One region of the Cobetia sp. 4B genome, then DNA from elsewhere that is predicted to be linked to it. Evidence: predicted binding sites of a transcription regulator. Region 1 holds the regulator's gene; each other region holds the start of a gene.

The links. Region 1 encodes FNR, which switches genes on or off when oxygen is low (the NO sensors DNR and NnrR bind a similar motif). Its sites were predicted from a motif close to TTGATNTANATCAA; they were not measured.
Region 2: a site for FNR is predicted at 3,648-3,661, ahead of H2O77_RS05790 (OmpW family outer membrane protein). Genes of this name have one in related genera too.
Region 3: a site for FNR is predicted at 2,186-2,199, ahead of adhP (alcohol dehydrogenase AdhP). Genes of this name have one in related genera too.
Region 4: a site for FNR is predicted at 4,587-4,600, ahead of clpB (ATP-dependent chaperone ClpB). Genes of this name have one in related genera too.

The regions. Positions count from the first base shown of each region.
Region 1 is NZ_CP059843.1:319,481-326,687, reverse strand. Features, by position in the region: gene H2O77_RS01475 (alpha/beta family hydrolase) at 1-603, opposite strand, end outside; gene H2O77_RS01470 (cbb3-type cytochrome c oxidase subunit I) at 925-2,415, shown strand; gene H2O77_RS01465 (cbb3-type cytochrome c oxidase subunit II) at 2,412-3,029, shown strand; gene H2O77_RS01460 (hypothetical protein) at 3,055-3,333, shown strand; gene fnr (fumarate/nitrate reduction transcriptional regulator Fnr) at 3,622-4,371, shown strand; gene H2O77_RS01450 (fatty acid cis/trans isomerase) at 4,597-7,095, opposite strand.
Region 2 is NZ_CP059843.1:1,345,998-1,353,204, reverse strand. Features, by position in the region: gene H2O77_RS05805 (cytochrome ubiquinol oxidase subunit I) at 1-1,026, opposite strand, end outside; gene H2O77_RS05800 (lipopolysaccharide kinase InaA family protein) at 1,613-2,476, shown strand; gene H2O77_RS05795 (OmpW family outer membrane protein) at 2,838-3,431, shown strand; gene H2O77_RS05790 (OmpW family outer membrane protein) at 3,913-4,533, shown strand; gene H2O77_RS05785 (DMT family transporter) at 4,651-5,649, opposite strand; gene H2O77_RS05780 (PLP-dependent aminotransferase family protein) at 5,806-7,207, shown strand, end outside.
Region 3 is NZ_CP059843.1:561,199-568,405, forward strand. Features, by position in the region: gene H2O77_RS02405 (response regulator transcription factor) at 1-146, opposite strand, end outside; gene H2O77_RS02410 (aldehyde dehydrogenase family protein) at 568-2,088, shown strand; gene adhP (alcohol dehydrogenase AdhP) at 2,385-3,413, shown strand; gene H2O77_RS02420 (pyridoxamine 5'-phosphate oxidase family protein) at 3,588-4,079, opposite strand; gene H2O77_RS02425 (CreA family protein) at 4,272-4,763, opposite strand; gene H2O77_RS02430 (DOPA 4,5-dioxygenase family protein) at 4,860-5,201, opposite strand; gene H2O77_RS02435 (sulfite exporter TauE/SafE family protein) at 5,317-6,087, opposite strand; gene H2O77_RS02440 (succinylglutamate desuccinylase/aspartoacylase family protein) at 6,321-7,207, shown strand, end outside.
Region 4 is NZ_CP059843.1:4,044,645-4,051,851, forward strand. Features, by position in the region: gene H2O77_RS16565 (acetolactate synthase 3 large subunit) at 1-1,216, opposite strand, end outside; gene clpB (ATP-dependent chaperone ClpB) at 1,795-4,443, opposite strand; gene pgeF (peptidoglycan editing factor PgeF) at 4,755-5,531, opposite strand; gene rluD (23S rRNA pseudouridine(1911/1915/1917) synthase RluD) at 5,571-6,524, opposite strand; gene H2O77_RS16585 (outer membrane protein assembly factor BamD) at 6,631-7,207, shown strand, end outside.

The DNA.
Region 1 (7,207 bases):
CGTGGGATGAAATGGATAGCCCAGCGCGTACCACCCAACCGGCAACCGCGCATGCGCCGCCCGGGTCAACTCCACCAGCAGATGGGAGGCCACACGACTGCCCATCGACTTGCCGCCGACCAGCCAGGGCAGCGATCGCAAGGAGTCGACGGCCGCCACACACGCCATCAGCGCCTGACACCAGCGCGCCATCTCCTCGATCAGCCCGGGCAGCCGGGGCGGCGGTCGGCGACGGCTTTCGCAGCGCATCCTGACGAGATAGCCGAAATCGAATGCCAGCCACGCCATGTCCTGCATCAGGCAGGCAGCGCCGAACTGTTGATGGAAGTCGGTCTCACGCCCGGCGCCGGCACCATGTGCATGCAACAGCAGGGCACGCTCCGGTCGTCCATGGATCTCAAGCGGGCCCAGTTCCGCCAACCAGCCTCGCCACGGCCCTCGCGCGGCCAGCGCGTCGTGGGACATGGTCTGGCGGGCAGCAAGCTCCGAGGCGACATCGGCCAGGCTGGCAACACCAAAGCCTTCCTCGGCGTAAGGGCTGGGAACCTCAGCCGTATTGGACGCATTGGCATCTTCGTCCGATGATGAAGTGACGGCGGGCAAGCGAAATTCTCCTGTTGATCTCGTACGGCTCGCGCCAGACAACGCTGGAACCGATGAGGGGTAAACGCTGCATTCCAGCGCGAGGGATGGCCTGTCAGTCGGTCATGGTCGCGCGTGATATCGGTCAGCGCCAGCCCTGCTGCCCTGACAGGGGCGTCGATGACATGACCGCTCCCGCAGCGCCGCTTCCAGCACCGTCTCCACCAGCACTGCGCTTTCGCCCACTGCCGACGAGGTCGTGATATGCGTACAGCTCTTGAGGCTTCGGCCTGCCATCCCCGCGTGAACCACCATCATCACGCAAGCCATGATTTCGCTCACATGGCCGTCATCTGGGGCCTGCTCAGCCTCTGTCTGGCCGTATGGCTCAACCTCATCTGGCTATGGCCCTCGCTGGGGCCGGAAGTGGCCTGGCTGAGCTACGGCCGCCTCGCTCCCCTGCAACATCACCTGCTGCTCTATGGTCTGGGCGGCTCGGCAGTGATCGCCGGCGGCTACTCCATCGCCATGCACAGTGTCCTGCAACGCGAATCACGCACGGACGCCGAGACGGCGATAGCGGATATCGCACTGCCCCCCTTCACGCTCAAGCTGATGCATTTCACCTTCCTCGGCTGGCAGGCCGTGGTCGCGCTCGGCGCACTGGCGATTGTCGCAGGCTACTCCTCGGGCCAGTACATGGCCGAAGCGCCCTGGCTCGTCGATCTCCTGATGACCCTCGTCTGGCTGGCCGTGGCGTGGGTCTTCTTCACAATGCTGGAACAGCGCACGCTGCGCCGCCTGCCGGTGGCCTGCTGGTACTTCATCGCCGGCCTGATGCTGGTGTTGATACAGCATGTGTTGATCTCGCTCAGCGTGCCGATCGGCCTGCTTGAATCGATACCGCTCTTCACGGGCAGCCTCGAGGCACTGATTCAGCGCTGGCAGGCAGGGCCACTCCCCGGCGGCATGTTCGCATTCGGCCTCATTGCCTTGCTCCATCACATGGTGACGAGCCGCTCGCGGCTGCCGCTCTACTCGCACCGGCTGGCCACCACCAGCTTCTGGATGCTGGTGCTGCTGGTGACATGGGGAGGTGCTCCGCTGCTGTTCGCGAGCGCCCTGCCGGCCTGGAGCCAGACGCTGGGCATGGCGATGGGCATCCTGCTGCTGGCGCCGGGGCTGGCACTCAGCCTCAATGGCCTGATGACACTCAAGGAGGATTGGCACTCATTGCGCCGGGATCCGCTTAACTGCCTGCTGGCGGCAGCTCTGATCAGCTTCGCCCTCGCGGTTCTTGAATACAGCCTGCTGTCATTGCCGACACTCAACGCCCTGACCTTCAGTGCCGCCAACAGTCTGTCGCCGGCAGCAAGCCTGGGGGTAGTCGCGACAGTCGCCATCGTGATGGCCTACCACCTGCTGCCCCCGATGCGCTCCCTCGCGCTGCTCAGGACGCACTCCCTGCTGGCCATCATCGGCACCCTGCTGTGCGTTGCCGCCAGCTGGGCCACCACGCTGCTTCAAGGCAGCATGTGGCATGTGCCGGCAGATGACGGCAGGCCGCTATATACCTTGAGCGAGGTGCTGGAAGTGGCCCGCATGCCGATGATGATCTCGCTGGGCGGGCTCGCCTGCTGGGCGCTCGGCTTGCTGCTGATGCTCCTCAATGTGACGCGCACCCTGGCTGATCAAAAGAGCGAACGCCAAGCCGCTCACGAGCGCCAGCGCCTGAGCTCCGGCTCGCACAAGGCATCATCAGAACCTGCCAGGCACTCTGCGCCCCCCTCTACCACGCCCCCTGGCACAGCCTCGGGAGGGCACTACGCATGAGACATGTCCTGCTCGAACGTCACGCCGGCCTGATGACGGCACTATGCCTGCTCACCATGAGCCTCGGCGCCCTCGCCCAGCTGGTGCCGCTCGGGGCTCACCCCAGTCTCGCCAGCGCACCCGAAGACCTCAAACCGCTGAGCGCCCTGGCGCTGGAGGGCCAGCGCATCTACCAACGCGAGGGCTGTCAGCAATGCCACACACGCATGGTGCGCGATCTACCGGGCGATACGGCGCGCCACGGCGATGCGACGATCGCCCGGGAGCGCTACTACGACCGCCCTTCGCTTTGGGGCGTCGAGCGCTGGGGGACGGATTTGAGCCAGCTGCCTGCGCAGCATGATGACGCCTGGCAGCGCCTGCATCTGAATGACCCGCGCAGTCAGGTGCCGGGCTCAGCGATGCCCGCCTACCCGTGGCTGTTCGAGCGGGCGTTGAGCGGCGAAGGCATCGCGGCCCGCATGCGAGCCCTGCAAGGCCTGGGCGTGCCCTACGCGGAAGACGAGATTCTCGCCGCCCCCAATGACGTGCGTGGCACTGCCGAAATCACGGCGCTGCTCGCCTACCTGCAGCAGGCCGCCCCCGCGAGCGACATCGCCAGCCGCGACCCATGACAGGACACCGCTCAGGAGACACGACATGAATCTGCTGGAGACAACTGGACTCCCCCTGTTCTGGAATCTCTGGGTGCTGGCCCTCACGCTGGGCAGCCTGGTGCTGTTCGCCATGCTGGCACTGGGCAGCCTTTCGCGCGCCGCCAGCGCTGACAGCGACGAGCGCGAAGGCGATGGCCCCATGCAGGAACATCGCATCAACGGCGTACGTCAGCCTGACACACCAGCGCCACGTGCCTGGGGCATACTGGCACTGGCGACGCTGGCCGGCGCACTGATCCTGCTGCTCGGCGCAGCTGGCTGAGGCAGGTCGTCGCGGTATGGTCATGCGGGGCCAACCAGGCCTAAAGTTCACACACCTTGCAACGCCCATGGGTTGGGCAGGATAATGAATTAATAAAATCTAATATTATGGCGCCACGAAATTGCACTGCCCCAGCCGATGAGCGCTCAGACCCTGGCCGCTCGAATCACATCGGCTGAGCAGGGTAGCGGCGGGCGACAAGGCCCCGCCCCACCATTCGTTGCGCCCGAAAGACCCCTCCGCTGCCCTGCCCCAGGGGTAGCGGTGACATTCCTCAGGAGAGTCACCATGACGGCCAATGCACAGGCATCACACCGCTTGCGCGCCCATGAAGCCCGCTGCCAGACCTGTTCGCTGAGTTCACTGTGCCTGCCACTGGCACTGAACATGGAAGATATCGACCAGTTTGACGCCATCATCCGCCGTCGCGCGCCACTCAGAAAAGGGGAAGTACTCTTCACCCAGGGCGATGCCTTCGATTGCGTCTTCACGGTGCGCTCCGGAAGTCTCAAGCAGATCACCAATGAAAACAGCGGCATGGAGCAGCTGACCGGCTTCTACCTGCCCAGCGAGCTGGCCGGGCTGGATGCCATCGACAGCAATTGCTATCCCGGCACTGCGGTGGCGCTGGAAACCACCACCGTCTGCGAGATTCCCTTCGACCGCCTCAATGCGCTCTCGGAGCAGATGCCGGAGCTGAGGACCCAGCTGTTCAAGAGCCTGAGCAAGGAGTTGCACGAAGATCGCCGCATGATGATGCTGCTGTCGCGCAAGACAGCCGATGAGCGACTGGCGAGCTTCCTGGTCAACCTGTCACAGCGCTTCCGTCGCCGTGGCTATTCGCCGTACAGCTTCCGCCTCTCGATGGCACGCGCCGATATCGGCAACTATCTGGGGCTGGCCGTCGAAACCATCAGCCGTATCCTGACCCGCTTCCAGACCCAGGGGCTGGTCGACATTCGTGCCCGCGAGGTGCATATCCTGCATCTGGATGGCCTGATCGAACTGGCCGAAGGCGAGTGTCAGGGTGGTCGCTGATGACGCCTGCTGACAGCACAACACGCTGAGCGACACTGCGCTGATCCGCCGCCAGGGCGCCATGCCGGCACCACACAAGACAGAAGCCCGCCACGCAATTTGCGTGGCGGGCTTCTTCTTTCTGTCAGGCCAGTCGTCAGTCGTCCTGACAACCCTGACAACCCTGACAACCCTGACAGCCCAGATAGTCATGACAATAGGGCTTGTCTCGGCCTTCGCTGGCGATCAGCGGTTCTCGAGGCGGTTATAGTCCAGCAGGCCCGCTTCGACAGGGCGATCAGCATAGTTGGTGCGCAGCACGCTGTCGGAGAACTCCCAGAAGCGCGGGTCAGTCCGGCGCACCCCGATATCGGCCTGCAGGGCGCGATAGTCCTCTTCGGTCTCGAGTGCCGCCACACGCTCTGCCAGCCCCGTCAGGGTGTCAGGCGTCAGACGCCAGAAGGCATTCGGGTAATCGCCCGCCACGCCCCGCAAGACATCGAGAGTGTCTTCCTCAGGACGGCGATTTTCCTCCTCATCGAACAGACTGGTGATGTTGGCGTGGGCGGAATTGCGCAGCACGCTGTAAAGGCGCGGCGAGTCATCAGTGCCATCCTCCAGCGCGACGATCGTCACCTCCGGCATCAGGCTGGCCGAGACTCCCTGCACCGCAGCGAGGGCCTGCAGCTCATGTCGCACATGCTCATCCTCGACATTGCTCAGGCTGCGCTCATGGCCGAGTTCCGGTGCGAGGCGCTCCTGCATGCGCCGCATCAGCCCAAGGCGCGCCTGGTCCGGCGATGACAGCTCCTGCGGTGTCCAGACGATGCCACTGGGCGCATCGAACTGCGGCGGCTTCTTGAACAGCAGCTCGCCAAGGCCGGGGCTGACGTCGCGATACCAGCTGTCATGCACCGCCTGGCGCTCACCTGCCGGCAACAGCACCAGCAGGTTGTTCTCGCCTTCCATGCGCAGGAAGTCCATGTACAGACGGGTGACCAGCTGATGGCCGAGATTGCCGTAGACATCGAAGCCGGCGACCAGCAGATAGTGGATGCGCTCCAGCATCGGGTAATCGATGATCCAGCCCGTCTTGGGCACGCCACCGACCAGCCCCTTCATCACCGCCGCATTGTCGAAGTGGCGATAGATGGTCAGGGCCGCGTTGGGGTTGCGCCCCTGGCCGGGGCCCTCGGTCCAGCCGCTGCCGTCCCACAGCACTCGCTCATCCAGGCGCAGATCGCCATCGAGATAGGCCTGGGACATCAGGCGCTGCTTGGCCTTGAGATAGGCGGTCTGCTTGCTCTCGAACTTGACCCAGGAGCTGATCGGCAACGCATTGCTGCTCTGCTCGGCGGGCAGGCTGAGATTCTTCCCTTCCTCGGCCAGGGTGCGTTCCACTTCCGGGTGACTGAACATCTTCGGGTCAGTGAAGCCGACCCAGAAGTGATCATTGATCACATCCACCGCGACCTGCCCGCGACAGACCGGCCCCTTGATGAAGCCCATGATGGTGTTCTGCGACTCATCCAGCATGAAGCGATAGCGTGACTCGGCCGGAATGGCCTCGAAGGTCAGGAAAGGATTCGAGGCCGTCTTGAGGTCGTAATCCGGCAGGTCATCCACCGGGTAATCCGGCGCCAGGAACAGCGCCCGCCAGCGCTTGAAACGAGCATCATCGAGCGCATAGGGCAGATGATTCTTGGCCAGGATCGTCGCGCGCTCCTGCCACAGACGGTAATAGACCCGCGGACGCCCGGCGTCATCGTGGGGCATGCTCGCGCGCTCATCGCCGGTGTAGGAGGCATAGGGTGGATCGTAGGGGCGGCGCGTGGAGATGCGCTTGATCGGCTCGCCCGGCGGGGTGCTGGAACGCACCAGCTTGAAGAAGATCGGCCGTCCATCCGCGCCCTTGATGCCCGGGAAATACACATGGCTCAGGAAGAGATGCTCGTAGATATAGCGATTCATCAGGCGTTGCTTGAGGCTGTCTCCATTGAAGAAGCGCTCGGCCTGCTCGATATGCGGCATCAGCGCCTGGGGCAGCGGTGCCGGGCCCGTCATCGCGCCACCCTTGGCCAGCCAGTTCACCAGCGTGCGGTGCTCTTCATCGCTGACCTGTGGCAGGGCGTAGGGCATGCCCCAGTCAGGATGGTCTTCGGCGAACTTGTCGTAGCCCTCGACGGGGGCACACACCTGACTGCGATTGAGCGACAGGTCGAAGCGGTCTTCCGGCAATAGGCCATCTTCCGTCACCGGCAGCGGCGCCTTGCGCTTCTGGCTGAGCGCACGGAACAGCACACTGCCCTCCAGATTGGCGGCCGGAGAATCGAATCGCTCATTGAGCACCGGCGAGAAGTCCATGCTGCGCCACTGCTCGGTGGTGTCCGCGTCCTCGAACATGCGCGTCAGATTGGCCGCCAGCAGGCGCGTGCCATCGTAGACCGGCGCCGGATTCATGCCGCGATCGATCCCGGCGGCCGATGACATCTTGAGCTGACAGGGAGCGTCGTAGCAGCCATGACAGACCACGCAGCGCGTCTCGATCACCGGCTTGACCTCATCCTCCCACTGACGCCCGGCAAGACTGTCGTGTGACACCACCCGCTCACGCGGTGACGCGGGGCCGAAACGCTCATCGAGCTGATGAATCGCGACGGCACTGCAGCCCCCCAACAGTAGAACGAGCACGATGCTCCAGCGCCAGCGCGGTATGCGCCACAGGCGTCGAAGTAGGTCCGGCATGGGGAACTCCAGCAAGAGGAAGGGATATCGGCAATCGGGCAGATGATGGCGAAAGCGTACCATAAGCAGGCTCACGAATTCGGCAAGACTGCCTTTCCAAGCATAGTGAACA
Region 2 (7,207 bases), 1.0 Mb from region 1:
GGTCGCGATGTCGTCCTGGCCATCACGCAGCTGCTGGAGCAGGTCATAGGCCTGCATGCCATTGAGGATGCGTCCGCGGTGCTCCTCGGTCAGTTCCTTGATGCCGGGAATCTCGGTATCCAGCGAGCGCGTGCCGATCAGGCCCATCACATAGGGAATATGGATGCCGTAATCGGTGTGCTGGGTCTCCTCGTTGGGCAGACCGATCAGCGTGAAGGACGCCGGCGCCGGCTCGGTTTCCCACATCGCCTCGATGGCGGCCATCTTGGCCTTCTGGACATCCCCGACCTCGTAGCCGGACTCATCGCCCAGCACGATCACCGAGGCCACCGAGAACAGACCGAAGGCGGCGGCGATGGCGAAGCTGCGCTTGGCAAAGCCCAGATCACGGCCCTTGAGCAGGTAGAAGGCGCTGATGCCGAGCACGAACATGGCGCCGGTCACATAGCCTGCCGACACGGTATGCACAAACTTGGCCTGGGCGACCGGGTTGAAGATGACATCCGCGAAGCTGGTCAGCTCCATGCGCATGGTCTCGAAATTGAAGGCCGCACCGACCGGATTCTGCATCCAGCCGTTGGCGATCAGGATCCACAGCGCCGAGAAGTTGGAGCCGAAGGCCACAAGCCAGGTCACCATCAGGTGCTGACGCTTGGTCAGGCGGTCCCAGCCGAAGAAGAACAGGCCGACGAAGGTGGATTCCAGGAAGAAGGCCACCAGGCCCTCGATGGCCAGCGGCGCACCGAAGATGTCGCCGACGTAATGCGAGTAGTAGGCCCAGTTGGTGCCGAACTGGAATTCCATCGTCAGGCCAGTGGCCACGCCGAGGGCGAAGTTGATGCCGAACAGCTTGCCCCAGAACTTGGTCATGTCCTGGTAGACCTGCTTGCCGGTCATGACATACAGGGATTCCATGATGGCCAGCAGGAAGGCCATGCCGATGGTCAATGGTACGAACAGGAAGTGGTAGAGCGCGGTCATGCCGAACTGGAACCGCGACAGCTCCACGACGGTATCGGAGATCATGTCTTAACCCCTTTGCGATAAGGCGGACGGTCAGGCTGCCGTCCCTGCATGCGCTTGCCACCGACGTCGGACGGACACATCAGGCCGACTCTCGCCGGCAAGCACACAGGCAATGGCACCGTGGCACCAAGACCTTGGTCGGCATTGTCTACCCTCCCGCGCCAGTCTCCAGATGTCAGGTTGTCGCACTCACCGGGCGGATGTCGCACCCGCCACCTCCGCCAAGTGCCTGTGGTCACTGGACAACTCCTCTGCAAGCCGCATGGATGCTGGAGCGGCGGGCATCGCTGGCCTGGCGCCATCTCAACGCTGACTCTGCGCACCCCTGCGCGCGCTGCGACCATCGACCACACTGCGACGTTGGACCACGCTGCGACCGACTGGCGCACCCAAGCGCCGCCAGCCGCCGCACAGAAAGCCATCACGGCCCCGCGCCATTGACGCGCTGGGAAGGAGAGTTTTGTGCCGCAGGCCTGTCACTTCCCCAGCAGGCTAACTATCATGGCCAGTCATCGCAGCGCTCACCGACAAGGATTGCCAGTGAACGCTTACCGCCTATCACCCGAGACCGTGATTCCTACCTGACATGACGCATCGCTCCCCCATTCATCCCTCTGCTGGTCACACCGCCACCACCAGCCCCAGCGCCACGGCGCCGCGCGGCCACGGCGATTACTGTGAAGCCGGGCTTGCCCGCCTGCTGGAGCAGCACGACCTCAATAGCTTCGATGCCCTGTGGCAAGTGGCAGCCCACGACGTCGACGCGCCGAATCGTGAACGCGGCGGCGTCTCGACGGTCTCGCTGCTGACGCTCGAGGATGAGGACGGCAACAGCCATCGCCTCTATCTCAAGCGCCAGACCAACCACCTGGGCCGCAGCCTGGCGCGCCCGCTGGGCGAACCGACCTTCTCTCGCGAATGGCGTGCCATCCGTCACTATCACGCGCTGGGAATACCGGCAGTGGACGCCGGCTGGTACGGCGAGCGGCGCGCAGGCCGGGAATGGCGCGCCATCCTGATCACCTTCGATCTCGCCGGGCGCGATGATCTGGACCACTGGCATGAACGCTGGGCGGAACTCGATGCCGCCATGCGCTCTCAGGTCATCACCGCCAGCGCCCGCCTCGTTCGCGAGATTCATCAGGCTGGCCTGATGCATGGCTGCCTGTTCCCCAAGCACATCTTCCTCAGTCGCCCGCCGAGTGAGCCGCCGGCCAGCACCTGGCGAATGGACGCCGTCATCATCGACCTCGAGAAGACGCGCCGCTTCTTGCTGCGCCGCCACGAGTGCCTGCGCGATCTCTACGTGCTGTGGCGCCGCCTGAAGGGCTGGCAGCACGATGAATGGCGACAATTTCTTGCCGTCTACCGCGATGCGGATGCGCAGAGCGCCGAGGTCAGTCAGTGGCTGGAACAGCTGGAAGCACGCGCCGCACGCAAGCGGCGCTGAGCCTGCAGAAGCCGGTGACGATCTTTGGCGTAGTGAGCAATAACCTCGCGCACGGCATGCGACCAAGGTCTTGGTCACCTTGCGCGAGGATGAATGAGGATGTCGCTCGAATGCGTCAGCACAAGTCTCACTCGTGAGACATTAAACTTCCCTGAAATAATCGGTAACATCCGCTAACAGGGCACCTAATAAGTTTTCAAACAACGTTCTAAAAAAATGCTTGCCAAACAGAACGCTGTTTTTTATAGTTTGCAGCGTCCCCTGATCGACGCAGCCACGCAGAGCACACGGCCCAAGCCGTAGGGTAGCGAGGCACTGCTGACAGGCAGCTTACGAAGCCAAGCTTCAAGGAGAATTACACATGAAAGCTATCAAGATCCTGACCGCTACTGTTATCGCCGGCACCATGGCTATGGGCGCACAATCCGCCATGGCATATGGCAAGGGTGATACCTTCCTGCGCGGTGGTGTTGCCAAGGTCGACGGCAAGAGCAACAACGGCAACGGTCTGATCGCCAAGGACGAGTCTGGCTTCGCCGGTTCCGTGGGCTACATGTTCCACGACAATCTGGCCATCGCCCTGCAGTCCACTGAAGAATTCAGCACTGACTGGGAAAACAGCGCCGGTGGCTTCGATCAGATGCCGATCAACCTGATGCTGCAGTACTACCCGCTGGGCGGTACTGAAGCCCGCGTCCAGCCGTACGCTGGTGTCGGCCTGAACTACACCCACTTCTCCGGTGAGTCTGCCGGTGGCCAGAGCATGGACATCGACGACAGCTACGGCGCCGCTGCCGAGCTGGGTGTGGACCTCAAGATCACCGAAGCCTGGGCCGTCAACGGCTTCGCTCGTTACGCCGACGTCAAGGCCGATACCAAGATCGCCGGTCAGGACGTGAACGACACCGAGCTGGACCCGGTCACTGTCGGTGCCGGTGTCACCTACCGCTTCTAAGTCCTTGCACGAGGCGTGAACATGCCTCCAGCGAGTACCTGGCAAGCCGTGTGATGCCGCGTCATGAAAACGTCAGCGATGGAGCTCGGCAACGTCGAGCCGTCCAGGCGCCAGATGGGCATCACACACAAACGCCGCAGACCTTCGGGTCTGCGGCGTTTTCGTTGTGGGCAGCCAACGGCTACACGGCGGATCTTGAACGACGTGGCGCAGAAATTGACCTGGATCAACCACGTCCCTGACCGAGCAAGAACGCCCGTAAACTCTTGCCCCAGATCAAATTTCTCGAAATTCGGCTACCTAGAATGAGGGCATTGTTTCCCGCCATCCTTCAGGAGCCATCATGTCCGACGTCGTCACTCGCTCAGCCTCCCTCCCCGCGCACCTGACTTCGCGTAGCCCGCGCTCTGCAGCACGCCCGTGGCAGCTTCTGGCACTGGCAGGCCTCACCAGCCTCGCGACTCTCGGCGCCGCACCGGCCATGGCCGTCGACTCGCTGAATGCCAGCTCTTATAGCTCTCTCAACTCTCTCAGCTCGCTCAACTCTCTCAACTACGGCGCCGGGCAGTTCTGGACGCGTGCGGGTGTCGCCAAGGTCTCGCCGAAGAGTGACAACGGTCGCATCGATGCCATCGGTGCCGACGTGGATGTCGATGATGACAGCGCCTTTGCCTTCACTCTCGGCTATCGCTTCACCGACACCTTCGGTATCGAGCTGCTGGCGGCGCAGGATTTCGACCACGACATCTCGCTCAATGGCCAGAAAGCCGGTTCCGTCGATCACCTGCCGCCGACCCTGACACTGCAGTACTACCCGCTTGGCGGACGTGAATCGCGCATCCAGCCGTACATCGGCGCGGGGGTCAATTACACCCACTTCTCCGATGAAACCCTCGACGATGGCACCAAACTCGAGATGGATGACAGCTGGGGCGCGGCCGCACAGATCGGCGTCGATCTGGTGATCAACGAGCACTGGGCGGCCAACGTCGCCGCCTGGTATCTGGATATCGATTCCGATGTCACCGTGGCGGGCAGCGTCAACGACAAGGTCGAGATCGACCCCATCGTGACCATGGCCGGGATCAGCTATCGCTTCTGATCAGCCACTTCCTGGCTAGCGCATCTGACTGGCCAGAAACGACAACGCCCCGCCAGCCCATCTCGGGCCGGCGGGGCGTTGTACTTGGTGAGTTGTGAGTTGTGCGCTCGGCACGCCTCAGCGCGGGGCGGCTTGCCCACTGTTCGTTACCGAGGCCTTGGAAGTTGCTGAAGCTGTTGAGGTTGAGGGCGTTGAGGGAGTTGAAGGCGAAGGCGGCGTGACGTCCTCCGCCGGCGCCTTGCTCACCTTGCCCGAACGCGGGCGGTCCAGCACCAGGCCCAGCACCACCAGTGCCGCGCCCGCCACCATCAGCGCGGTCCACTGCTCATCGAACAGCCACCATGCCATCAGCGCGGCACACGGCGGCACCAGGAAGAAGGTGCGCGCGACCTGATGGGCCTCGCCCCGCTCCAGCATCAGCATCAGCAGGCAGATGGCACCGACCGAGATGGCGATCACCAGCCAGGCCATGGTCATCAGCAGGCGCGGCGTGGGGTCAAAGGCAAAGCTGCCGACACTGGTCGCGGCGACGACGAATACCCCGCCCGCACCGAGATACTGGAACATCAGTCCCTCGACCAGCCCCATGCGCCCTGAGACCCGCTTCTGCCACAGCGTCGAGCTGGACACGCCGATCAGCGCCACCAGGCACCAGACGAGCCCGATCAGCGGCCACTCCAGGGTGCCCGCGCCATCCTTGGCAAGCCCTGCCCCCAGCACCAGACTGACGCCAATGGCACCACAGCCAAGCCCAGCCCACTGCTTGGCGCCCAGCCGCACGCCGAACAACGGCAGAGACAAGGCCGCCGTCACCAGCGGATGCAGACTGACCAGCAGCGCCGTCAGGCCCGCCGGCAGCCCCGCCTTGACCGCCGCGAACACGCCGCCCAGATAGGCGCCATGCAACAGCATGCCAATGCCCATCTGCGCCAGACGGTCGTTGCGCCGGCCCCACTGACGCGGCTTGCGGCGCAGCCACAGAATCACTCCCAGCACCGGCAGCACCAGCAGGCTGCGCACCAGCAGCAGGGTGAAGGGTTCAGCGTCCAGGGTACCGAAGCGCGCGGCGATGAAGCCGCTGGCGAACAGAAACACGAAGCAAAGTGGCATCCACATCACGCAGACTCCAGCGAGAGAAATGACAAGCGATCGGCCCATAGGCAGGTGCAGGACGTGCACCGACGGGACCACGACATGAGCCTTCAGCTTGCCGCGAACCCTCAAGGGGGCACAAGATACAGATAATCTCCAATTCAAGGGGTACAGACAGGCATGTCATCCGCCGAGCACGCTTCGTCCGCCAGCCGCCCTTCGCTTGCCGGCGATGCCATCAACTCAACCACCAGTTCAGGCGCCAGCTCAGGCGCCACAGCCGCGACGCTGCCGCGCTATCAGCAGCTGGTCGAGCGGCTCAAGGCCCAGATGGCGACGGGCAAACTGAGCGCAGGACAGCGCCTGCCTTCGCTAAGGCGGCAGGCGGCGCAGTCGGGGCTCGGCCTCAACAGCGTGATTCGTGCCTATGGCGAGCTGGAGGCGGCGGGCCTGATCATCGCCGAACCGCGCGCCGGCTATCGGGTCGCGCCATCGACGCAGGCTGCTCACGCCCCGGATGACCTGAATGGCGCCCTGAATGGCGGCTCACAGACCAGCCCGACTTCATCCCGTCATCCCGGCGTAGGGCAGCACGGACAGCACGGGCAGCGAGAGTCACATCACAGACCGCGCGCCATCACCACACTCACCATCAGTGACCCGGCATGGCAGGCGATGGCGAATGCCAGTGATCCGCGCCTGGCGCCGTTGGGTGCCGCTCACCCGGAGCTGGACGCCCCCGCCGTGCGTCGCCTGTATCGTCTGGCGCGCACTCAGCTCGGGGCGCATGCCCAGCATCCCAGCGCCTATGCTCTGCCGCCGGGCTCGAGCGCGCTGCGCACCGCCATCGCCCAGCACCTCAGCCACCACGGCCATCCCTGTGACAGCGAGGCCCTGTTGATCAGTCAGGGGGCGCAGCATGGCATGTCACTGCTGCTCGGCCAGCTGCGTGCCGCCAAGGGCCGCTGTCGGGTCGGCGTCGAAGCGCCGGGCTATTTCGGTATCGTGGCCGCCATCGAAGCCCAGGGCCATCAGGCGATCGCCATTCCGGCCCGCGCGCACCAGGGACTGGATGTCGAGGCGCTCGAGCGTCTGCTCGAACGTCATGATGACAAGACGCCCGCCCTGACGCTGGATGCCCTGATCGTGACCGCGGATGGCCACAATCCCCTGGGCGGGCAGCTGAGCACGCCAGATCGCCACCGCCTGCTGGCACTTGCGGCCCGCCACGCCATCCTGCTGGTCGAGAACACCACCTTTGCCGAGCTGAGCTTCGATACCCGCCATCCGTGGCTGGCCGACCTCGCCCATCGCCATGACGACAGGCCGATGCCTGCGCTGATCAGTCTCGGATCATTTTCCAAGACGCTGGACCCCCGCACCCGCTGCGGCTGGCTGTGGCTGTCACGGCCCGAGCAGGAGTCACCACTGGGGCTGCAGGCGATGATTCGGGCACGCTGGGCCAATGGCATGGGCGACATGCCGTGGATGCATGCTGCCCTGAGCGAACTGATCACCAGCGGGGATTACGGCCGCCATGTGCAGCGCATGCGACGCTGCTATGCGCGCCGCTTGGAACGTC
Region 3 (7,207 bases), 240 kb from region 1:
TCGATGAGGCTGAGCGTCTCGGCGAGACTGGCGGCCTGCAGCAGCTCGTAGGGTGGTGCCGGGGTGTCAGCGACGCTCAGACTCAGGGTACGACTGATGGCATCACGGAACAGCGGATGGTCATCCGCGATCAACAGACGGTACATGGAGGCTCCTGGCCGGTGGCGGGCGATATCCTGATCAAGGCTTTTCTGTTCATGGCTAGCCTGAGCATAACGTCATGGCGTGGTGTCGTGCCTTGCGGCCTTCGCGGTATGGCGGCGTTCGTTTCTCCTTCCTTTTCTCCTCCCAAGGGATGAGACGGTCTCCGCCCATGGGGGCATGTCGCGATTGGCGTCGGTGGTCAAGACTGTGAGAGTCGCCTGATCAAGTACCTCTTGATGGATCGGGCAGCGGGTCAGCGCCAACGGGGCCACTGCAGAAGGGCCAACACAGGCGTTTCGCTGACACGACAACGACTTCTCAGCAACGACAACGACTTTTCAGTAACAACAACTGCGCAGCAACGACAACAACAGGCCGTCGATCACGAGCGCCACTCGTGAATCCGGCCAACAGGAGTTCGCCATGATCTACGCCTCCCCGGGCAGCGCCGATGCGCTGGTCACGTTCAAGGATATCTACGGCAACTATATCGGCGGTCGCTTCGTCGAGCCGGTGAAGGGTGAGTACTTCGACAATGTCAGCCCCGTGACGGGCGAGGCCTTCTGCCGTATCCCGCGTTCGAGTGCGGAGGATATCGACCTCGCGCTGGACGCCGCCCACAAGGCAGCCGCTGCCTGGGGCAAGACCTCGGTGCAGGAGCGCTCCAACATCCTGCTCAAGATCGCGGATCGCATCGAGCAGAACCTCGAGATGCTGGCCGTCGCCGAGACCTGGGACAACGGCAAGGCGGTGCGCGAGACGCTCAACGCCGATATTCCGCTGGCGGCGGACCACTTCCGTTACTTCGCCGGTTGCCTGCGCTCCCAGGAGGGCACCGCGGCCGATATCGACGCCAATACCGTCTCCTATCACTTCCATGAGCCGCTGGGTGTGGTCGGGCAGATCATCCCGTGGAACTTCCCGATCCTGATGGCGGCCTGGAAGCTCGGCCCGGCGCTGGCGGCCGGCAACTGCGTGGTGCTCAAGCCGGCGGAACAGACCCCGGCCTCGATTCTGGTGCTCGCGGAGCTGATCAATGACCTGCTGCCGGCGGGCGTGCTCAACATCGTCAACGGCTACGGGGCTGAGGCCGGTCAGGCGCTGGCCACCAGCAAGCGCATCGCCAAGATCGCCTTCACCGGCTCCACTCCCGTGGGCTCGCACATTCTCAAGTGCGCCGCCGACAGCATCATCCCCTCCACGGTGGAGCTGGGCGGCAAGTCGCCCAACATCTACTTCGCCGACATCATGAATGCCGAACCCGAGTTCATCGACAAGGCCGCCGAAGGCCTGGTGCTGGCGTTCTTCAATCAGGGCGAGGTGTGCACCTGCCCGTCACGCGCCCTGATCCAGGAAAGCATCTACGACGACTTCATGGCTCGGGTGATGGAGCGCGTGAAGACCATCAAGCGCGGCAACCCGCTGGACACCGACGTGCAGGTCGGCGCCCAGGCCTCCCGCGAGCAGTTCGACAAGATCATGTCCTACATGGATGTCGCCCGCGAGGAAGGCGCCGAGGTGCTCACCGGTGGCAGCAGCGAGCAGCTGGAGAACGAGCTGGCCAACGGCTATTACATCCAGCCGACCCTGCTCAAGGGCAACAACTCGATGCGGGTCTTCCAGGAGGAGATCTTCGGGCCGGTGGTGGCCGTCACGACCTTCCGTGACGAGGCCGAGGCGCTGGCCATCGCCAATGACACCGAATTCGGTCTCGGCGCCGGCGTCTGGAGCCGTGACATGAACGTCGCCTTCCGCATGGGGCGTGGCATCCAGGCCGGTCGTGTGTGGACCAACTGCTACCACCAGTATCCCGCCCATGCCGCCTTCGGTGGCTACAAGAAATCCGGTGTCGGTCGCGAGACCCACAAGATGGCACTGGAGCACTACCAGCAGACCAAGAACCTGCTGGTCAGCTACGACATCAATCCGCTCGGCTTCTTCTAGGCCTGGCTGGCAGCGCCACCGCCTTGGGTGGTGCTGCACGCCTCCCGCGATTCTTGCTTGAGAAAATGACAACGATGCCCGCGCCAGATCCGATTGCTTGATCTGGCGCAGGGCAGGGAGCGCTGCGTCCGGTTTCAATGGAGAGGCAAGCTTTGCACTGGCTCGGGCGCTGGCGCATGCAGGCGCAAGCCCACACTCTCCGGCGCAACTCTCCGCCGCAACTCTGCTGGTTCGTCTGTCTTGAATGTCCGTCTTTCTTGAATGTTCGTCAGTCTTCAATGGATGAGGAGTACGTCATGGATAACAGCATGAAAGCCGCCGTGGTACGTGAATTCGGTGCACCGCTGGTGATCGAGGAGGTCGCGGTACCGCGCCCGGGACGTGGCGAGATTCTGGTCGAGGTCGCCGCCTCCGGGGTCTGTCATACCGACCTGCACGCCGCGCATGGCGACTGGCCGGTGAAACCCAATCCGCCGTTCATTCCCGGCCATGAAGGCGTTGGCACCATCGCGGCGGTGGGCGAGGGCGTCACCCACGTCAAGGAAGGCGATCGTGTCGGGGTGCCCTGGCTCTACTCGGCCTGCGGCCACTGCGAGCATTGTCTGGGTGGCTGGGAGACGCTGTGCGAGAGCCAGCAGAATACCGGCTACTCGGTGAATGGCGGCTTTGCCCAGTTCACGCTGGCGGACGCAGGCTACGTCGGCCGCCTGCCGGACAGCGTGGGCTTCGTGGAGATCGCGCCGGTGCTGTGCGCCGGGGTCACGGTCTACAAGGGACTCAAGATGACCGACACCCGCCCCGGCCAGTGGGTGGTGATCTCGGGCATCGGTGGGCTGGGACATATGGCGGTGCAGTATGCACGCGCCATGGGCCTGAACGTGGCGGCGGTGGATGTGGATGATGCCAAGCTGGAACTGGCCCGCCGTCTGGGCGCGACCGTGACCGTCAATGCCATGAAGGAAGACCCGGCGAGCGTCATCAAGCGCGACATCGGCGGCGCGCATGGCGCGCTGGTGACGGCGGTATCACCCAAGGCCTTCGATCAGGCCCAGAACATGCTGCGCCGTGGCGGCACCCTGGTGCTCAACGGCCTGCCGCCGGGCGACTTCCCGCTGCCGATCTTCTCCACCGTGCTCAATGGCATCACGGTGCGTGGCTCCATCGTCGGTACGCGTCAGGACCTGCAGGAGGCGCTGGACTTCGCCGCGGAAGGCAAGGTCGCCGCCACCGTGCAGACCGGCAAGCTCGAGGACATCAACGACATCTTCGGACGCATGATCGACGGCAAGATCGAAGGGCGCATCGTGCTCGACATGAAGGCCTGAGGTGTTCGCTGACCTGAATCCTCACCACCGATGACAGGCCTGCTGGAAACGGCAGGCTGCCAGACACGACAACGCCAGCCCGAGGGCTGGCGTTGTCGTGTCTGGCATGGTCGTGCGCGTTGGCTCTCACACGGGCACTGCAAAGAGCTCTCCATGACGAGCTCGGGCTTCTGCTTACACCGTGCCGAATTTCTCGTTCTCGCCCATGTCCGGGGTGTGGTCCTTGTCGAGGTTGGCGCGCGCCACCTCGTAGAGCTGATAGGCCTTGCTCTCCTTGGCCTTCCAGTGCTCGCCGGATTGCACCGAGATCTCCAGCAGGGTGACGTCGGGGTCATCCTTGCCTTCCGGGAACCAGGCGGCCACGAACGGATTCCAGAACTTGTCGATCAGGCCCTGATCACGGTGCAGATTGGCATGACCGCTCAGCGACACGTAGACGCCATCATCCTGATCGGAAAAGCTCAGGCAGACCTCGCTGTCCTTCTTGGCCTCAAACACCTTCTCGGCGCTGGCGCGGGTGAAGAACCACAGGGTGCCGTCGTAGTCATCCTGCACCAGATGCATCGGGCGGGCGTGGGGCATGCCGTCGCCTTGCGTCACCAACATGCCGACCTTCACATCCTTGATCAGCTTCCAGATCTTCTGCTTGTGCTCCGGGCTCGACATCGTGTGTCACTCCTTTGCGTCATGCGAATGAAAATCCGGCTGGCTAGCCGTTACACAAGACCTTGGAGCGACAGCCCACAACTTCAAGGGGATGATGGTGAAGCTTTCGCTTGATGAACCAGAGCTTGTTGAGTCAGAGCTTGATGAGTAAGCGCTTGATCAATCGGGGCTTGATTCAGACGCTCGGGTGCCTCACTGCGCTGCCGGTGCCTGCCAGGCGTCGCTGCCCCACAGCGGCACGCTGCTCAGCGCATGCTTGAAGCTGCCGCTGGTTTCCTTGGTGCTGTAGGCGATATAGAGCAGGCTCTGGGAGTCGCGATCCAGAATGCGGCGAATCTTGAGGCTCTTGAGCAGCACGCTCTTGGACTTGCGATAGACCTCCTCGCCACTCTTGGAGGTGTCGATGTCGGCGATCATCTCCGCCGTGATCGGGCCGGTCTGGCGGCAGGCGATGCTCATGTCGGAGGGATCGGAGAAGTCGAGGTCCGCCTCGATGTTGCTCAGGTGGCAGGTCACGCCCGGCACCTTGGGGTCGATCAGGCTCTCGATCTTGATGTCCTTGGTGGTGAACAGGCCCAGCGAGACATCCCCGACCTCGTTGTCATCACAGCCGGCCAGCAGCAGGCCTGAGGCCATCACACCCAGCAGGGCAGCACGAGGGGAAAGGCGGCGCAGTCGCGTCATGGGGGCATCCTTGAGTCAGTGGTGTCAGGCGATGATAGCGTGTCAGGCCCGCGGTGGGCGTCAACCATTGCCCGGGCCTCAATGCTTGCCGCGGGCTCACTCGCTGGCGAAGGCAGCGAGATTCAGCGTATGCGAGTTGCCCAGCCACATCACGCCCTGGGTGTGATCGAAGAGGTCATCGCCGGTGCCGGCGTGCACGAAGATGTCCAGCGAGCCACGGTTGAGTGCCAGCCACGGGATGATGCGCCCGAATTCCTCAGGCAGGAAGGACAGCTGACAGCTCCACAGCGGGTGCGGGCCGACCGGCTGCTGGTGGAAGCGCCCGACGCGCAGCGTGAAGCGCTGCTCGGCCTGGGCCGCCAGTTCGCGAGCGGCGGCCAGGCTCTGCTCATCGGTGTAGTAGAGATGGGCATGGTAGTAGCTGATGTGGTGTGTCATGGCGTTGTCTCGATCGTTCTCAAGGGGGCTTCCAGCGCTCGACCTCAAGGGCCGTGGCGGGTGTTTTCAATGGCTGGCGGCAGTGGTCGTCAGGCCGTGATGGGCCTTGCGGCCATCAGCCCCAGGCCTTGTAGATCAGCTGCACACCCACCAGCGCCATCGCGATGATGATCAGGCGGAAGAACAACTTCTCGTTGACGCGGGATTGCAGCCACAGGCCGCTTCTGACCCCCGCCCAGGCCACCGGCACCAGCAGCAGCGAGGTGGAGAGGCTGGTGAGGTTGATCTCGCCCAGCGCCACGTAGGGGCCCAGTTTCATCAGGTTCATGCCAGCGAAGATGATCACCGTGGTGGCGATGAAGGTCTCCTTGGGATGCTGGCGCGGAATCATGTACAGGTTGTAGGGCGGGGCGCCGGCGTGGGCGAAGAAGCTGGTGAAACCGGCGGTGGCCCCGGCAGGAATGGCCAGCCAGCGGGGCAGCGGTTTCCTGGCTGTCGGTTTGAACAGCATATAGGCGGCGAACAGCAGCGAGATGACACCCAGCAGGCCGCGAATCATGTTCTCGTCCAGCTCATCGAACAGCACCACGCCCACCGCGATGCCGATGGCGGCGCTGGGCAGGATGATGCGCACCTCCGACCACAGCTGCTTGCCCCACCAGGCGCGGGAGCTCAGGAAGTCCATCACCAGCAACAGCGGCAGCAGGATGCCGGCGGCTTCCAGCGGCCCGATGGCCAGCGCCATCAGCGGCACCGAGAGCGAGCCGAAGCCACCGGCGAAGCCGCCCTTGGAGATGCCGGTCAGGTAGGTCGAGAAGATGATCGCGCTCCAGGCCAGCGCAGAGTAATCGGGCAGTGTCAGCAGGGCGTCGAGAGAATCGGTCACGGGCATCTCATGTCGAGAGGGCGGGCAAGGTGAGTCGTGAAGGCCCATTGTTGAACAATTCTGCCCGCGCTTCATCCCGACACGCTGCAATGAAGTCTTTCCCTTGGCGCACCAATGCGCTAAAAGGCGCATGTCGCACAGTGTTTTCTTTCGAGACACTGGGCGAGTAGCCTGATCTGGCGGGCATGTCGCAGTGCCTGCCGCTCGTTGGTCGAACAATCTCTGAGGTGGCGATGTCACGCGCTCCATTTGAAATCAGCGGTACCCGCATCGCGCCGGGAACGCGGGCCCAGGTCGATGTGCCTGTCGCCAAGCTCTACACCCATGCGCCGCTGCACATCCCCGTCGAGGTGGTGCATGGCCGTCAGCCCGGCCCGGTGCTGCTGGTGTGCGGTGCCATCCACGGTGACGAGATCAACGGCGTCGAGATCGTGCGGCGGCTGCTCAAGAGTTCCAGCCTTTCGCGGCTGCGCGGCACCCTGATCGCGGTGCCCATCGTCAACGTGTTCGGTTTCGTGCAGCACACGCGCTACCTGCCGGACCGCCGTGACCTCAACCGCTGCTTCCCGGGCAGCGAGAGCGGCTCGCTGGGCTCGCGGGTGGCGGCGCTGTTCCGTGAGCAGATCGCCGATCAGGCCACCCACATCATCGACCTGCACACCGGCGCGATTCATCGCACCAACCTGCCGCAGATCCGCGCCACCATGACCGGCAGTGATGCCACGCGCCAGATGGCGGACGCCTTCGGCGCGCCGGTGCTGCTGAATGCCGAGCTGCGCGAGGGCAGTCTGCGCGCCTATGCCAGCGAGCGCGGCGTGCCGGTCATCACCTATGAGGCCGGTGAGGCACTGCGCTTCGATGAGTGGGCGATTCGCCCGGGGGTCAGCGGCGTGAAGCGCGTGATGCGCTCCATCGGCATGCTGGCCAAGGACCGCGACCGCAAGCCTAGCTCGCGTGCGGTGGAGATGTCCAACGGCTCCAGCTGGGCGCGTGCCTCCATCGATGGCATCGTCCAGAGCCGCGTGGGCCTGGGGGACCGCGTCGAGAAGCATCAGGTGCTGGGCATCGTCGCCGACCCCTTCGGCAACAGCGAAAGCGAGGTGCTGTCACCCGCGGATGG
Region 4 (7,207 bases), 590 kb from region 1:
GGGCGGCGAACATCTGGTGCTGACCGACATCGGTGGCGACGAAAGCTTCACCACGCGTCGCGCGGTGCACGGCTTCCACCACCTGCTGCGGCTTGAGCGGCTCACCCGGGGCGGACGGCTCATACAGCTTGCCTTCACGCTCGGCACGCCAGCCATCGATCTGGGACCACCAGGCCTCCAGTGCATCAGGATTGGCCAGCTCGCGACCCTGCACGAGACTGATCATCTCGTTGATCACGGCATCGGCCGGACCGACGATAGGCACATCGGCGCGCACGGTCTTGGAGACCGAGCTCGGATCGATGTCGACGTGGATGATCTTGGCCGTCGGGCAGAACTTCGAGGTGTTGTTGGTCACGCGGTCATCGAAGCGCGCACCGATGCAGATGATCAGATCGGTGTGGTGCATGGCATTGTTCGACTCGTAGGAGCCGTGCATGCCGGGCCAGCCCAGACACTGCCGATCGCCCTGCGGGTAGGCACCGATGCCCATCAGCGAGGTGGTGATCGGGAAGTTGAGGCGGCGCACCAGGTCAGTCAGCGCTTCGCTGGCACGCCCGGACACCACACCACCGCCGGTGAAGAACAGCGGGCGACGTGCCTTGAGCATCAGCTCGACGGCTTTCTTGATCTGGCCACTGTGGCCACGGGTGACCGGGCTATAGGAGCGCATGCGTACCTTCTTGGGGTAGCTGTACTCATAGCGTTCGGTCGGGGCGGTCATGTCCTTCGGGATATCGATGACGACCGGCCCCGGGCGACCACTGGAGGCCAGATAGAAGGCCTTCTTGATCACCTCGGGAATCTCGCTCGGGTGCTTGATCGAGAAGCTGTGCTTCACGATCGGGCGAGTCACACCGACGATGTCGGTTTCCTGGAAGGCGTCTTCACCGATCAGGTGGCTGGCGACCTGACCACACAGCACGACCATGGGGATCGAGTCCATGTAGGCCGTGGCGATGCCGGTGACAGCGTTGGTCGCGCCCGGGCCTGAGGTGACCAGCACCACACCCGGCTTGCCGGAGGCGCGCGCGTAACCATCGGCGGCGTGGGTCGCGGCCTGCTCGTGACGGACCAGAATGTGCTGGACCTTGTCCTGGCGGAACAGGGCGTCATAGATATGCAGCGCCGCTCCACCGGGATAGCCGTAAATATAATCCACGCCCTCGTCATGCAGGGCGCGGGCGATCATGTCAGCGCCGGAAAGCAATTCCACTTGGTTATTCTCCCCTGGAGGTCTCGAGTGCGTCCGGCGGCAATGCGCAAGCCGGATCGAGTGCGACCTGAATGTCGCTACCGCAGAAATTGCGGCACCTGATGCCAAACCCTGGCGTCTGCGGCCCGGTTAGGGCCTGCACTCTTGTCGCATCGGTTGGATGCGGTCGGGGCTGATGGCCGGTCGGTACGGTTGGCGTACCCGGACCGGCGTATCCTTTGACAGGCGGACAGCGACTCAGCGTCTGTCCTTCACGCGGCGCTTCGAGGGTCGCCCGAATGGCCGCGCCCGCAATCAGGAATGGTCAAGAGTCCAACAGCCGCAAGGGGCTGTCAACTCAACCTTACGCCAGTGTGCGCCGCCTGCGCCAAATGCCACACCTATAACAACGAATCCGGCCATAAGCGTGCGTAAAACCTCACCAATAGCGATAAATTCGCAATTTTCTGCTTCGTGAATTTCAGCCTGCCTCACGCCGGGTTGTCTTTTTGCGCCCAGGCGGCAGACACGAAAACGCCCCACCGCAAGCGGAAGGGCGTGCTTCCGTCACGGTGGGGCGTCACTCACGGGCGTGCGAATCAGCGCGTGAAGGTCAACTCCCCGCCCTCTTCGCCGACATGGATGACGTCACCGGGCACGAAGTCACCGCCCAGCAGGGCCTGGGCCAGCGGGTTCTCGATGCGGCTCTGGATGGCGCGCTTGAGCGGGCGAGCGCCATAGACCGGATCGAAGCCGGCCTTGGCCAGCAACGCCATCGCCGGGTCGGTGATCTCGAAGCCGAGATCACGCTCGGCCAGACGCGCCTTGAGACGCTCAAGCTGGATGCCCGCGATGGAGGCGATCTGCGCCTGTCCCAGCGCGTGGAACACGACCACTTCATCGATGCGGTTGATCAGCTCCGGGCGGAAGTGATTGCCGACGACTTCCATCACCGCCGTCTTCATGTCGTCGTACTGGAAGGCCGCCTTGCGCTCGGCACGCTCGTCGACACTTTCCGTGCTGCCCTCGTCTTCCGCCAGCTCGCCATTGAGGCCGCTCATGCGCTGGATCATTTCCGAGCCCAGATTGGAGGTCATCACGATCACGGTGTTGCGGAAGTCGACGGTACGTCCCTGACCGTCGGTCAGGCGGCCATCTTCCAGCACCTGCAGCAGGATGTTGAAGACATCCGGATGCGCCTTCTCGACCTCGTCGAGCAGCAGCACGGAGTACGGCTTGCGGCGCACGGCCTCGGTCAGATAGCCGCCCTCTTCATAGCCGACATAACCGGGAGGCGCGCCGATCAAGCGAGCCACGGAGTGCTTCTCCATGAACTCGGACATGTCGATGCGCACCATCGCCTCTTCGGTGTCGAACAGGAAGTTGGCCAGTGACTTGCAGAGCTCCGTCTTGCCGACACCGGTCGGACCGAGGAACAGGAAGGAGCCGTTGGGACGATTCGGATCGGACAGCCCAGCGCGTGAGCGACGCACCGCATTGGACACCGCGATCACCGCCTCGTCCTGGCCGATCACCTTCTCGTGCAGCGCCTCTTCCATGCGCAGCAACTTGTCACGCTCGCCTTCGAGCATCTTGGCGACCGGAATGCCGGTCCAGCGCGAGACGACCTCGGCAATCTCCTCCTCGGTGACATTGGAGCGCAGCAGCACGTGGGCGGAGGTATCCGCCTCGCCTTCGCCGGCTTCGCTGATCTGCTTCTCGAGCCCCGGAATCACGCCGTATTGCAGTTCCGACATGCGGCTGAGGTCGCCGGCGCGGCGTGCCTGCTCCAGATCGATACGCGCCTGCTCCAGCTCGGCCTTGAACTGGGCCGCGCCCTGAATGCTGGACTTCTCGGCCTTCCAGACCTCATCGAGGTCGGCGTATTCCCGCTCCAGCTCCGAGATCTGGTCCTCAAGCGCCCCGAGACGCTTGAGCGCCGCCTCGTCGGTTTCCTTCTTGAGCGCTTCACGCTCCATCTTGAGCTGGATCAGTCGGCGGTCGAGACGGTCCATCTCCTCCGGCTTGGAATCCAGTTCCATGCGGATGCGTGACGCGGCCTCATCGATCAGGTCGATCGCCTTGTCCGGCAGCTGGCGGTCCGTGATGTAGCGCGAGGACAGCCGCGCGGCGGCAATGATGGCGCTGTCGGTGATGTCGACCCCGTGGTGCACCTCGTAGCGCTCCTTCAGGCCACGCAGGATGGCGATGGTGTCTTCCTCGCTGGGCTGGTCGACCTGCACCTTCTGGAAGCGGCGCTCCAGCGCGGCGTCCTTCTCGATGTACTGGCGATACTCGTCAAGCGTGGTGGCACCGACACAGTGCAGCTCGCCACGCGCCAGCGCCGGCTTGAGCATGTTGCCGGCATCCATCGCGCCTTCGGCCTTGCCCGCGCCGACCATGGTGTGCAGCTCGTCGATGAACAGGATGACCTGGCCTTCTTCCTGCGCCAGCTCCTTCAGCACCGACTTGAGGCGCTCCTCGAATTCGCCACGGAACTTGGCCCCCGCCAGCAGCGAGCCCATGTCGAGAGACAGCACGCGCTTGTTCTTGAGGCCTTCCGGCACCTCGCCATTGACGATACGGCTGGCCAACCCCTCGACGATGGCGGTCTTGCCGACGCCGGGCTCACCGATCAGCACCGGGTTGTTCTTGGTGCGACGCTGCAGCACCTGGATCGTGCGGCGAATTTCCTCGTCACGCCCGATCACCGGGTCGAGCTTGCCATCACGCGCACGCTCGGTCAGATCCAGGGTGTACTTGTTGAGCGCCTCACGATTGTTCTCGGCATCGGCATCGCCCACGGCTTCGCCACCGCGCAGCGCATCGATGGCGGACGTCAGGGCGGGCTTCTTGATGCCCGAGGAGGTGAACAGCTTGCCGAGATCACCACCCAGCTCCAGCGCGGCCAGCAGCGCGAGCTCGGAGGCGATGTATTGATCGCCGCGCTTCTGCGCTTCACGATCGGCCAGATTCAGAAGCTTGCCGAGGGCCTGCGAGGGCGCGACATTGCCGTCGAACTGGGACACGGTCGGCAGGTCATCCAGCTGGCGCTTGAGGCCGCTCATCAGACTGGTGGCATCGCCGCCCGCCTTGTTGACCAGTGCCTTGAGACCGCCATCGCGGTCTTCCAGCAGTGCCAGCAGCAGATGCTGCGGGTGAATTTCATTGTGACCTCGCCCGACGGCGAGCGACTGGGCATCCGCCAGAGCGTTCTGCAGCTTGCTGGTGAGTTTGTCGATGCGCATGGTGCCTTCTCCTGAGAGTCATGGCGGTACTCCTTTTCTCAGGAGCTTCGCCTGTAACATTTCGTATCTGACTCTCAAGATGGGGGCTGGTGCACGGCTTTCAAGGCAGGATTCGCCGCGCTGCAGCATGTTGTGGCATTTGCCTGATCCAGGTCAGATTCCGGCTACCCCCGCCGGCCATCATCATTGCCAGACACAGAAGCGCCCCGCCAACCTGAGACATCAGGTTGGCGGGGCGTTTGTGGGTACTGCATGTCGAGCTGGCGGAATGCGCTGATCCAAGTCCCGATCAGAGATCCCTGATCAGCGCCTCAGCGCAGCCAGATCACCGTGGCGAGGCGTCCGGTCACGCCATCATCACGCCGGTGGGAATAGAAGCGGGATTCAGAAGCAGTACAGAAGTGGCCGCCACTGACATGACCGACCCCGGCACGCTCGAGACGCAGGCGTGCCAGCTTGTAGAGATCACCCATGTAGTGACCGAGCCGGTAGGGGCTGGCCTCGAAGGCGTCATCGGCCTCAGGCAAGTCCGCGATGAAGGCGTCACGCACCTCGGGGCCGACCTCGAACTGCGCATTGGAGATCGCCGGGCCCAGCCAGGCCATCAGCTCGCCGGGGTCATCACCGAGACGCTCGATGGTGGCTTCCAGCACGCCTTCGACCAGCCCGCGCCAACCCGCATGCGCCACGCCGACGCGCGTGCCCTGCCGATCACAGAACAGCACCGGCAGGCAGTCCGCCGTCATCACCACACAGGCCTGCCCGGTCCCTGTACTGATACAGGCATCCGCCCGTGGCGGGGCATCCGGCCGGTCCTCGCCATGGCAGACATCGAAGGCATCCACCACCTGAGTGCCGTGCACCTGATCCAGCCACGCCAGCGGACGCCCATCATCGACCTCCGCCGCGAGCAGCTCGCGCACCTGCGCCACCATCGCCGGGTCATCGCCGACATGCAGCGCCGGATTGAAGCCGGCATACGGCCCCTGGCTGGGGCCGCTCTCACGCGTGGTCACGAAGGCCTGCACCGGACTCGGCGCGGGCCAGTCCGGCAGTATCAGGGTCGGGCGTAGACTCTCGTCGTGCATAACCTCTCCTTGTGCGGCGTGTCGCGCGAGCCTGCCGCCTCAGCGAGCGATGTCTTCCTTGAGATAGTCGATCAACACCAGCATGTCGCCCGGCATCTCGGCGCGGAATTCGACTTCCTTGCCCGTGATCGGGTGGATGAAGGCGAGACGACGGGCATGCAGTGCCTGACGCGGGAACTGACGCAGCAGCTCCTTGAGCGGGTCACTGGCCCCCGGCGGCAGCTTCAGACGCCCGCCGTAGACCGGGTCTCCGACCAGCGGATAGCGCTGGTGCGCCATGTGCACGCGAATCTGGTGGGTACGCCCGGTTTCCAGCTTGCAGCGGATATGGGTGTGCCCCCGGAAGCGCTCCACCACGCGGAAGTGGGTGATCGCCGGCTTGCCACTGTGAGTGACGGCCTGACGCTTGCGGTCCTTGGGGTGACGCCCGATGGGCGCATCCACGGTGGCACCGGAGGTCAGCACGCCCGTGACGACGGCATCGTACTCGCGCGACACGGTACGGGCCTGCAGCTGCTCGACCAGGTCCGCCTGGGCGGTCAATGACTTGGCCACCACCATCAGTCCGCTGGTGTCCTTGTCGAGACGGTGCACGATGCCGGCACGCGGCATCATGGAATTGCCCGGACAATGATGCAGGATGGCGTTGAGCAGCGTGCCATCGTGGTTACCCGCGCCCGGGTGCACGACCATGCCGTGCTCCTTGTTGATGACCAGCACGTCGTCGTCTTCATAGACGATCTCGAGCTCGATATCTTCCGGCTCGTGGCTGACTTCTTCTTCAAGCTCGGCGGTCAGGGCCAGACGTTCACCGCCATAGACCTTCTCGCGGGGTTTGACGGCGGCACCGTCGAGGGTCAGCGCACCGGTCTTGATCCAGTGCTTGAGACGCTCGCGGGAATAGTCGGAGAAGATCTCGGCGCAGGCCTGATCAAGGCGCATGCCAATCATCGCCTCCGGGATCCGCTCTTCGCGGTTGATGGTGTCTGCCATATTGCTCTCTGAGGCCGTTTCGCACGAAAGGGCCTTTGCTTTATAGTGAGTGCGGATCGGCGGATTCTAGCATGCCCGCCATGGATTGCCCGAGATGAGGAAACCGATGCGCGCCCTTCCCTTGACTGCCCTCGCCCTGGCCAGCACCTTGCTGGCTGGCTGTGCGTCCAACGAGCCGGCACCGGATCTTCAGGAGCAGGACCTGTATCGTCAGGCCCAGGTTTCCCTGGATACCAGCCGCTTCAACTCCGCTGTGCAACAACTTGAAGCCCTGGATACTCGCTTCCCGTTCGGCAGCTACGCCGAACAGTCGCAGCTGGAGCTGATCTACGCCTATTACCAGGTCGACAACTGGGAGGCGGCACGCGCCGCGGCCAGCCGTTTCATTCGCCTGCACCCCGATCACCCGCAGGTCGATTATGCCTACTACATGCGTGGACTGGCAGCGTACAGCGCGGGTCGTTTCAGCCTGGAATCCCTCGATCTGATCGATATTTCCAAGCGTGACCTGGGCGCGACACGCGATGCCTACGTCGACTTCGGTGAGCTGGTACGTCGCTTCCCCAACAGCACCTACGCGGCAGATTCCCGTCAGCGCATCATCTATCTGCGCAACGTACTGGCGCGCGGCGAGCTGCAGACAGCCGATTTCTACCTGCGCAAGCAGGCCTATCTGGCTGCCG